DNA from 3 places in the Paenibacillus sp. FSL K6-4396 genome. Region 1 is predicted to be linked to each of the others. Evidence: a T-box and tRNA genes for the amino acid it is inferred to sense, from the RefSeq annotation. Region 1 holds a T-box; the other regions hold tRNA genes.
The links. A T-box is a leader RNA that pairs with one kind of tRNA and senses whether it is charged. The one in region 1 lies ahead of tyrS (tyrosine--tRNA ligase), so its partner is inferred to be a tRNA-Tyr.
Positions count from the first base shown of each region.

Region 2: it encodes a tRNA-Tyr, which carries the amino acid that the T-box ahead of tyrS (tyrosine--tRNA ligase) is inferred to sense. The anticodon was not compared.
Region 3: it encodes a tRNA-Tyr, which carries the amino acid that the T-box ahead of tyrS (tyrosine--tRNA ligase) is inferred to sense. The anticodon was not compared.

Region 1 is NZ_JBBOCR010000001.1:4,149,530-4,152,776, reverse strand. It holds gene MHB85_RS17965 (Imm63 family immunity protein) at 1-350, shown strand, start outside; gene MHB85_RS17960 (DMP19 family protein) at 371-820, shown strand; T-box leader at 919-1,146, shown strand; gene tyrS (tyrosine--tRNA ligase) at 1,262-2,524, shown strand; gene MHB85_RS17950 (YxcD family protein) at 2,680-2,958, opposite strand; gene MHB85_RS17945 (hypothetical protein) at 2,964-3,247, opposite strand, start outside.
Region 2 is NZ_JBBOCR010000001.1:5,980,363-5,983,609, reverse strand. It holds rRNA gene MHB85_RS26290 (23S ribosomal RNA) at 1-507, shown strand, start outside; tRNA gene MHB85_RS26285 (tRNA-Asn) at 575-650, shown strand; tRNA gene MHB85_RS26280 (tRNA-Ser) at 654-745, shown strand; tRNA gene MHB85_RS26275 (tRNA-Glu) at 755-826, shown strand; tRNA gene MHB85_RS26270 (tRNA-Val) at 895-970, shown strand; tRNA gene MHB85_RS26265 (tRNA-Met) at 988-1,061, shown strand; tRNA gene MHB85_RS26260 (tRNA-Asp) at 1,089-1,166, shown strand; tRNA gene MHB85_RS26255 (tRNA-Phe) at 1,262-1,337, shown strand; tRNA gene MHB85_RS26250 (tRNA-Thr) at 1,358-1,433, shown strand; tRNA gene MHB85_RS26245 (tRNA-Tyr) at 1,443-1,528, shown strand; tRNA gene MHB85_RS26240 (tRNA-Trp) at 1,535-1,608, shown strand; tRNA gene MHB85_RS26235 (tRNA-His) at 1,637-1,709, shown strand; tRNA gene MHB85_RS26230 (tRNA-Gln) at 1,732-1,806, shown strand; tRNA gene MHB85_RS26225 (tRNA-Gly) at 1,811-1,885, shown strand; tRNA gene MHB85_RS26220 (tRNA-Cys) at 1,892-1,965, shown strand; tRNA gene MHB85_RS26215 (tRNA-Leu) at 1,972-2,050, shown strand; gene MHB85_RS26210 (methyltransferase domain-containing protein) at 2,221-3,147, shown strand.
Region 3 is NZ_JBBOCR010000001.1:317,031-320,277, forward strand. It holds rRNA gene MHB85_RS01410 (23S ribosomal RNA) at 1-622, shown strand, start outside; rRNA gene rrf (5S ribosomal RNA) at 706-822, shown strand; tRNA gene MHB85_RS01420 (tRNA-Ile) at 861-934, shown strand; tRNA gene MHB85_RS01425 (tRNA-Ala) at 969-1,044, shown strand; tRNA gene MHB85_RS01430 (tRNA-Asn) at 1,046-1,121, shown strand; tRNA gene MHB85_RS01435 (tRNA-Glu) at 1,126-1,197, shown strand; tRNA gene MHB85_RS01440 (tRNA-Val) at 1,320-1,395, shown strand; tRNA gene MHB85_RS01445 (tRNA-Met) at 1,412-1,485, shown strand; tRNA gene MHB85_RS01450 (tRNA-Asp) at 1,513-1,590, shown strand; tRNA gene MHB85_RS01455 (tRNA-Phe) at 1,609-1,684, shown strand; tRNA gene MHB85_RS01460 (tRNA-Thr) at 1,705-1,780, shown strand; tRNA gene MHB85_RS01465 (tRNA-Tyr) at 1,790-1,875, shown strand; tRNA gene MHB85_RS01470 (tRNA-Lys) at 1,885-1,960, shown strand; tRNA gene MHB85_RS01475 (tRNA-Leu) at 1,967-2,047, shown strand; tRNA gene MHB85_RS01480 (tRNA-Gly) at 2,058-2,132, shown strand; tRNA gene MHB85_RS01485 (tRNA-Arg) at 2,140-2,216, shown strand; tRNA gene MHB85_RS01490 (tRNA-Leu) at 2,234-2,312, shown strand; tRNA gene MHB85_RS01495 (tRNA-Pro) at 2,320-2,393, shown strand; tRNA gene MHB85_RS01500 (tRNA-Gly) at 2,404-2,474, shown strand; gene iolD (3D-(3,5/4)-trihydroxycyclohexane-1,2-dione acylhydrolase (decyclizing)) at 2,868-3,247, shown strand, end outside.

The DNA of each region.
Region 1 (3,247 bases):
TTAACCGCTTGTTTGAGACCTTTAAATGGGATGGTGTACCCTATGTAGAGTGTGGAAAAGATACGTATATTGTTCGAATATACGAACGTGGTCTCGTCTCGTTAGAGAAACGAGTAAAACAGCCAGAGGAAGTCATCTATTGGCTGCTGGAAGATATTATTTTCACCGCGACGCATGTAGGATTGTTGGAACGACATGGCGTGGATAATAAACAGACGCATTTGAACTATACAGATGAAGTCATGAAGGAACTGAACAGGGGTGTTCAGGAAGCTTTCCAGCAGATCGGTGATCCGTATTTACATTGGCATCAGACGGGTAAACGTCAGGAGTTAGAGAGCATGGCATAAAGAAAAGTGAGGTGTGTAACGTGAGTGAGCAAGATATTAATGATGTATGGCATGACTATGCTGTGTTATTTGTCGAAAAAAAGAATGAATCTGAACAGGGCTGGGCATCGTTAACTTCGAACGAGCAGGACGTTGCTGCTTTATGGCTGTTAGAGGCGGATGTCTTTAATGGTGGTTTTATACAGTTTTTCTGCAACTGGGGGGAAGAAGTATACCGTTACGCGTTGCGGGCATTACATATCATTGGTGCGACTCAAGTTGTGGAGATTATAACGTCACCATACGGCTGCATTGAGCATCTGAAAGAGGATGAAAGGCTTACTGAACTATGGGACATTCCTAAATTACTGACAAAGGAACAAGAGCACCAGTTAGATGAACTGGATCAGCAATTTTGGAACAATGAGGATCAGATCGCGGAGAAAGCCTATGGTTATTATCACGGAAAATTGAACATGATGATTATATAATCTGGTTTCAACTACGCATCCGTTGTTCTGTTCGAAGATTAATACTTGGTCTTGCAATGACTGAAACGTTCGGCTATACTTGCTATAAATTGAATACATGAATCACGTTGATAGAGCGCAGTAGCGGCTTTGTCCCTGTTACAGAAAGTCAGGGGTTGATGGAACCTGATACATACAAGGGCTGCGAATTACACTCTGGAGTACTTGGGTAATGCCAAGCGGATGGGCAAACGATATATTGCCAAAAGTGGTATGGATAGCGTGTTAAGGTTATGTGTTATCCATGCAATTTGGGTGGTACCACGGTTATGATAATCGTCCCTGTGTCTAATGAAGACAAGGAGGCGATTTTTTTGTGTCCAAAAAAGCCGTTCCAGTGTGTTTTTTGTAAATTAACGTAGATCATGACTGAATTTTGAGGATAGAAAAGGGGTTATACGAATGAATATTATTGATGAACTACAGTGGCGTGACGCCATTAACCAGCAAACGGATGCAGAGGGATTACGTGAATTGACTGAAACGAAGTCCGTTTCTTTGTACTGCGGTGTTGACCCTACGGGGGATAGCATGCATATCGGACATTTAATTCCCTTCATGATGCTGAAACGTTTTCAACTGGCAGGACACCGTCCGGTTATTTTGATTGGTGGAGCTACAGGCACGATTGGTGATCCAAGTGGTCGTCAGGCAGAGCGTTCTTTGCAAACGATGGAGCAAGTGCAGGAGAACGTGGATGCACTGACCGCGCAGATGAAGAAGTTGTTCGTAACAGACGGGGATAATCAGGTACGCATGGTGAACAACTACGATTGGACACACAAAATCAATGTCATTGAATTCTTGCGTGACTACGGCAAAAACTTTAACCTCAACACAATGCTTGCTAAGGATGTAGTTGCGAGCAGACTGGAAGGCGGAATCTCGTTCACTGAGTTCTCCTACCAGATTCTTCAATCACTCGACTACCTGCACCTGTTCCAGAACGAAGATGTACAGCTTCAAATTGGCGGTTCCGATCAATGGGGGAATATCACGAGTGGTCTTGATCTGATTCGTAAAAAAGAAGGATCTGAAGCGAAGGCGTACGGTCTGACCATTCCACTTATGCTTAAATCCGATGGAACCAAATTCGGTAAAACAGCTGGCGGCGCAATCTGGCTTGATCCGAACAAAACGACACCATTTGAATTCTACCAGTTCTGGGCGAACACAGATGACCGTGATGTGATCAAATACTTGAAATACTTTACCTTCCTGAGCAAAGAAGAAATTGAAGCTTTGGCTGAAAAGGTAGAGACAGAGCCGCACAGACGTGAAGCACAGAAAGCACTTGCGGAAGAAATGACAAAATTCGTACACGGCGAAGAAATGCTTGAACAGGCTAAACGTATTACAGCGGCGCTGTTCAGTGGTGATATCCGTTCCCTGACCGCAGACGAAATCGAGCAGGGCTTCAAGGAAATGCCTACCTTTGAAACGGACGGCGAAGCCAAAAATATTGTGGATTGGCTCGTAGATCTGGGTCTGGAGCCATCCAAGCGCCAAGCGCGGGAGGATGTCACCAAAGGTGCAATTTCCATGAATGGTGAGAAAATCACGGAGCTTGAATTCACGGTGTCGGCAGAACACGCCATTGGCGGTAAATTCATCATTATCCGTAAAGGTAAGAAGAACTACAGCCTGGTTAAACTTCAATCGTAGTTTCCAAGAAGTAGAATGTAACACAGACACATATAGAGACTGCATTAGAGTACAAATAAAGCTACAAATAAAGAAACAAAAAGACCGCCTTCCATCTCTGTCAGGCGACAGAGGGGAGGCGGTCTTTCGTATATCAGGCCAGTGACTGACCTATCTTATTGATTAACGATCGCTGTGATCTCTTCATCCAGATCAAGTCGTACGTTCTCACGGTACGCCCGGATGTTGTATTCACTGTGCAGGTAACGAAGAATCGCTTCAATCATATTGGACTCCACCAGATATTGACTACGGCCTTGGATCCAAACTTCAGCGGAATAACCTGTATCTTCTTCCCAGCTCAGTTCTACATTCACATCGGTTGGACGTACACCCTTACGTTCTGCCATATGAATACAGATTGCATTCACAATTTCATCCATGCTCAGAACCATAGAGATTAGTACCGTCCGTTTCTGTTACGGTCGTCATCACGATCATTGCGACGGTCATAACGACCATCCGCTGCAGGTTTGCGACGATTGGAGATGGCTCTGAAGAGTGCCATAGCCAGCATAACAATCAACATAATTGCTGCAACGTTCACGAGCAATCCAAGGATGTTACCCAGAGCGCCCATGCCACCGAACAATCCGCCGAACATCATACCAGCAAGACCACCAAGCATCATGCCTTTCATGAATCCTCCGCCACCGCCGAAGAATCCACCACGAGTTGCAGCTG
Region 2 (3,247 bases), 1.8 Mb from region 1:
CTTAGTGATCCGGTGGTACCGCATGGAAGGGCCATCGCTCAACGGATAAAAGCTACCCTGGGGATAACAGGCTTATCTCCCCCAAGAGTCCACATCGACGGGGAGGTTTGGCACCTCGATGTCGGCTCATCGCATCCTGGGGCTGAAGTAGGTCCCAAGGGTTGGGCTGTTCGCCCATTAAAGCGGTACGCGAGCTGGGTTCAGAACGTCGTGAGACAGTTCGGTCCCTATCTGTCGTGGGCGTAGGAAATTTGAGAGGAGCTGTCCTTAGTACGAGAGGACCGGGATGGACGTACCGCTGGTGTACCAGTTGTTCCGCCAGGAGCACCGCTGGGTAGCTATGTACGGACGGGATAAACGCTGAAAGCATCTAAGCGTGAAGCCCCCCTCAAGATGAGATTTCCCAGTATGTAAGACCCCTTGAAGACGACGAGGTAGATAGGCTGGGGGTGGAAGTGCAGCAATGCATGGAGCTGACCAGTACTAATCGGTCGAGGGCTTATCCAATTAGCAAGTGATAATTCGCATGTTTCGTTTCGAATCTAGTTTTCAGAGAACGATCTCTGAAGCATATTCCCTGATAGCTCAGTTGGTAGAGCACTCGACTGTTAATCGAGTTGTCACAGGTTCGAGCCCTGTTCGGGGAGCCATATGGAGAGGTGTCCGAGCTGGCCGAAGGAGCACGATTGGAAATCGTGTAGGCGTCACAAGCGTCTCGAGGGTTCGAATCCCTCTCTCTCCGCCATAATATTAAGGCCCGTTGGTCAAGGGGTTAAGACACCTCCCTTTCACGGAGGTAACAGGGGTTCGAATCCCCTACGGGTCATAATAACTTCTCAAAAAAGAAGTTGATTTTTACAACAAGATTATGGTATGATCATAAATGTGTTGTTCGGAGGCTTAGCTCAGCTGGGAGAGCATCTGCCTTACAAGCAGAGGGTCGGGGGTTCGATCCCCTCAGCCTCCACCATATAAACTTTATAACGACGCGGGGTGGAGCAGCCCGGTAGCTCGTCGGGCTCATAACCCGAAGGCCGCAGGTTCAAATCCTGCCCCCGCAATCATACTTTCCTTTGAGAAAGTGATCTGGAACCGTGGTGTAGTTGGCCTAACATGCCTGCCTGTCACGCAGGAGATCGCGGGTTCGAATCCCGTCGGTTCCGCCATTTAATCTTTACATGAGGCAAACTGTTCACTACATCTGCTGTATGGCACTGATGCCCTATATAAAGTGTAAGGAATTAAGATTAGACTTTATTATGGCTCGGTAGCTCAGTCGGTAGAGCAGAGGACTGAAAATCCTCGTGTCGGCGGTTCGATTCCGTCCCGAGCCACCATTTTTAAAACAATTTAATATGCCGGTGTAGCTCAACTGGTAGAGCAACTGACTTGTAATCAGTAGGTTGGGGGTTCAAGTCCTCTCGCCGGCACCATGTAATCCTGGAGGATTAGCGAAGTGGCCAAACGCATCAGACTGTAAATCTGCTCCCGTACGGGTTCGGTGGTTCGAATCCATCATCCTCCACCAGTTTTTAGGGGCATAGTTTAAAGGTAGAACAACGGTCTCCAAAACCGTTGGTGTGGGTTCAATTCCTGCTGCCCCTGCCAATTATCTTTTAGAAAATAACCTTTTGTGGCGATCGTGGCGAAGTGGTTAACGCACCGGTTTGTGGATCCGGCATTCGGGGGTTCAATTCCCCTCGATCGCCCCTTTGTTTTTTCATTTTTTATTGGGGATTAGCCAAGCGGTAAGGCAACGGACTTTGACTCCGTCATGCATAGGTTCAAATCCTATATCCCCAGCCATTATGCGGACGTGGCTCAGCGGTAGAGCATCGCCTTGCCAAGGCGAGGGTCGCGGGTTCGATTCCCGTCGTCCGCTCCAAAATATGGCGCCATAGCCAAGTGGTAAGGCACAGCTCTGCAAAAGCTTTATCCCCAGTTCGAATCTGGGTGGCGCCTCCAGCATATGCCGGCGTGGCGGAATGGCAGACGCGCTCGACTCAAAATCGAGTGGGAAACCGTGGAGGTTCGAGTCCTCTCGCCGGTATATTGAATAGCCCTACATGTTGCTTATGCAATGTGTAGGGCTATTTTTATTTTATATAAATTGATTTTTTGTATTGTAAGGATAGTTGGACGTTAATAAAGATTGACGTATGATTTAATTAAGTATATTGTAGATAATTGAAGTCTTCAATTAAAGAGGAGTGAAGCATAGTGACTACTGGAAAAAATGTAACGGATACCGATCTGTTATTTGATCTTTCTGTATGGGAAGAGGCATGGAAGAACCGCCCGAGAATTTCAAAATATGAGAAGAAAAGCACTCCCTTTAATACAGAAGAAGCATTTGAGCGGTGGGCCAGGGATTATCATGCACAGTCGTTTACCGAAGAAGGAAAGCAGCGTTCTGAACGTATTATGGGCTGGATTGAAAACCAGGGTGTGGAATTCGCAGGGTTATCCATTTTGGACATTGGAGCGGCCTCAGGCATATTTACCATTCCTTTTGCGGAAAAGGGGGCAAATGTGACAGCAGTTGAGCCTTCTGAGTTGCTAGTCTCCTTTATGAAAGAGACGATACCTCCAGCACTTGAATCCAAAATCGAAATCGTAAACGAACGATATGAGGAAATCTCTATTCAGGATAAAGGCTGGGAGAAGAAATATGACTTTGCATTTGCATCCATGTGTCCGGCCATGTCGGATTGGGAAACGATTGAGCAGGCGATCAATTGCGCCCGGAAGTATGTGTATATAAGTACTATGGCGGGACAGAAGGAACACACACTAATGGATGAACTTAAGGATGTACTTGGGGTTACTTCTTCATACAAGGCCGGTGATATGGGCTATATCCAACAGTTGCTGTATTTGAAGGGTTATTCTTATACGATGATCATTACGAGAGAAGTTAACTCATTTGAAGTACCGGTGGAAGAGATTATCGAAAAGCTGCCAGAATGGCTTAGTACGTATGAGTTACCATCGAATGAAGATTCCCTCAGATTGGCTGAGAATTACATTAGCGATACGTACAAGGATAGTACGGTGACCTTCTCACGTGGAGCAAGATTTGGTAAAATTCTAATTCAACTTGAACAGCCAAATATGAAAACAGTTCGTACTAAGGATAAGCGATAAATCGCATACGCTTGGCAAGTGTACTGATAATCAGGAATTGAGATGGACAATGTAGTCTAACGTCTAAGATGACACTAGGAAGCATCACAACACTGCGCAA
Region 3 (3,247 bases), 3.8 Mb from region 1:
AGTAACGGAGGCGCCCAAAGGTTCCCTCAGAATGGTTGGAAATCATTCGAAGAGTGCAAAGGCATAAGGGAGCTTGACTGCGAGACCTACAAGTCGAGCAGGGACGAAAGTCGGGCTTAGTGATCCGGTGGTACCGCATGGAAGGGCCATCGCTCAACGGATAAAAGCTACCCTGGGGATAACAGGCTTATCTCCCCCAAGAGTCCACATCGACGGGGAGGTTTGGCACCTCGATGTCGGCTCATCGCATCCTGGGGCTGAAGTAGGTCCCAAGGGTTGGGCTGTTCGCCCATTAAAGCGGTACGCGAGCTGGGTTCAGAACGTCGTGAGACAGTTCGGTCCCTATCTGTCGTGGGCGTAGGAAATTTGAGAGGAGCTGTCCTTAGTACGAGAGGACCGGGATGGACGTACCGCTGGTGTACCAGTTGTTCCGCCAGGAGCACCGCTGGGTAGCTATGTACGGACGGGATAAACGCTGAAAGCATCTAAGCGTGAAGCCCCCCTCAAGATGAGATTTCCCAGTATGTAAGACCCCTTGAAGACGACGAGGTAGATAGGCTGGGGGTGGAAGTGCAGCAATGCATGGAGCTGACCAGTACTAATCGGTCGAGGGCTTATCCAAATATGCAAGTGATAAATCGCATGTTTCGTTTCGAATCTAGTTTTCAGAGAACAACAACTCTGAAATGTAAGTTAAGCTATGCGTTTGGTGGCGATGGCGGAGGGGTTCCACACGTACCCATCCCGAACACGACCGTTAAGCCCTCTAGCGCCGATGGTACTTGGACCGCAGGGTCCTGGGAGAGTAGGACGCCGCCAAGCGAAACCCCACTGGGGTATTTTTTTTCGAAAATTGATAAGGGCCCTTAGCTCAGTTGGTTAGAGCGCACCTCTGATAAGGGTGAGGCCGGTGGTTCGAGTCCACCAGGGCCCATAGCAAGACCACAACAAGAAATATACCAGAGTATGGGGCCATAGCTCAGCTGGGAGAGCGCCTGCCTTGCAAGCAGGAGGTCAGCGGTTCGATCCCGCTTGGCTCCACCATTCCCTGATAGCTCAGTTGGTAGAGCACTCGACTGTTAATCGAGTTGTCACAGGTTCGAGCCCTGTTCGGGGAGCCAGTAAGGCCCGTTGGTCAAGGGGTTAAGACACCTCCCTTTCACGGAGGTAACAGGGGTTCGAATCCCCTACGGGTCATAGCAATATCTATTGCTTCAACAAGGGATGAGAATCCCAAAGGTTCGTCGGAGGATGCACTTCGTTAGCAACAGCTTCGCAGTCTCGAACGAAGTGAGAGTATCCCCTACGGGTCATATTATGGAGGCTTAGCTCAGCTGGGAGAGCATCTGCCTTACAAGCAGAGGGTCGGGGGTTCGATCCCCTCAGCCTCCACCATATAACTTTATAACGACGCGGGGTGGAGCAGCCCGGTAGCTCGTCGGGCTCATAACCCGAAGGCCGCAGGTTCAAATCCTGCCCCCGCAATTATACTTTCCTTTGAGAAAGTGATCTGGAACCGTGGTGTAGTTGGCCTAACATGCCTGCCTGTCACGCAGGAGATCGCGGGTTCGAATCCCGTCGGTTCCGCCATTTTTTTTAATGTAGTAAGGCTCGGTAGCTCAGTCGGTAGAGCAGAGGACTGAAAATCCTCGTGTCGGCGGTTCGATTCCGTCCCGAGCCACCATTTATAACACCATGTAATACGCCGGTGTAGCTCAACTGGTAGAGCAACTGACTTGTAATCAGTAGGTTGGGGGTTCAAGTCCTCTCGCCGGCACCATGTAATCCTGGAGGATTAGCGAAGCGGCCAAACGCATCAGACTGTAAATCTGCTCCCGTACGGGTTCGGTGGTTCGAATCCATCATCCTCCACCAGTTTTCTATGAGTCATTAGCTCAGTTGGTAGAGCACCTGACTTTTAATCAGGGTGTCGAAGGTTCGAGCCCTTCATGACTCACCATTATATGCGCGTGTGGCGGAATTGGCAGACGCACTAGACTTAGGATCTAGCGTCTTTGACGTGGGGGTTCAAGTCCCTCCACGCGCATCCCTTATTTGCGGAAGTGGCTCAGCGGTAGAGCATCGCCTTGCCAAGGCGAGGGTCGCGGGTTCGATTCCCGTCTTCCGCTCCAATATTTTGCGCCCTTAGCTCAGCTGGATAGAGCGTTTGACTACGAATCAAAAGGCCGGGAGTTCGAATCTCTCAGGGCGCGCCATTATAACTTCATATTTTGCCGGCGTGGCGGAATGGCAGACGCGCTCGACTCAAAATCGAGTGGGAAACCGTGGAGGTTCGAGTCCTCTCGCCGGTATAGATAACGGGATGTAGCTCAGCTTGGTAGAGCACCTGGTTTGGGACCAGGGGGTCGCATGTTCAAATCGTGTCATCCCGATTGTTGTTATGCGGGTGTAGTTCAATGGTAGAACTTTAGCCTTCCAAGCTAATAGCGTGGGTTCGATTCCCATCACCCGCTTATATATTGATAAAGAAAGAGATGGTATTCACCGTCTCTTTCTTTTTTTTGCATTCACAGGCATATTGATCATGATTGTATATGAAGATCACGGATTATATGGCTGATTAGCATGTACCATCAAGTATTCCATCCTCACGATAATATTCCCTCTCTTTTAAGTCTGTTCTTAGTCATTGTGGAAGTGTTCAAATAGAGAAGGTCTAACACATGTTCGAACACAAGAATATCTTTTTTTACAATATTTCATAAAAACGCTTACAAAAATAGCTTGCGTAAATCATTAACCTGTAATACCATATCAATTAAGCGCTTAACCTTTAGGGGTAAGGCGCTTAAACTTAACGTAGATTAAGCGCTTAACCCGTAAAGGAAAGGACGGCGATCAAATTCATGAAAACAATTCGACTGACGATGGCTCAGGCACTGCTTCGATACTTGGATCAGCAATATATCTCGGTTGACGGGGTGGAAACCAAGTTTGTGAAGGGAATCATCGGTATTTTTGGACATGGCAATGTAACAGGCATTGGAGAAGCGCTGGAGCGCAGTCCGGGAAGCCTGACGTATATGCAAGGCAAGAACGAACAAGGCATGGTGCATACGGCAGCGGCTTATGCCAAGCAGAAGAACCGTAAACAGATCTATGCATGTACAACATCCATTGGACCTGGTGCTTTGAATATGATAACAGCGGCAGCTACTGCAACGGTGAACCGGATTCCGGTTTTATTGCTTCCAGGAGATAACTTTGCTACACGGGAACCAGACCC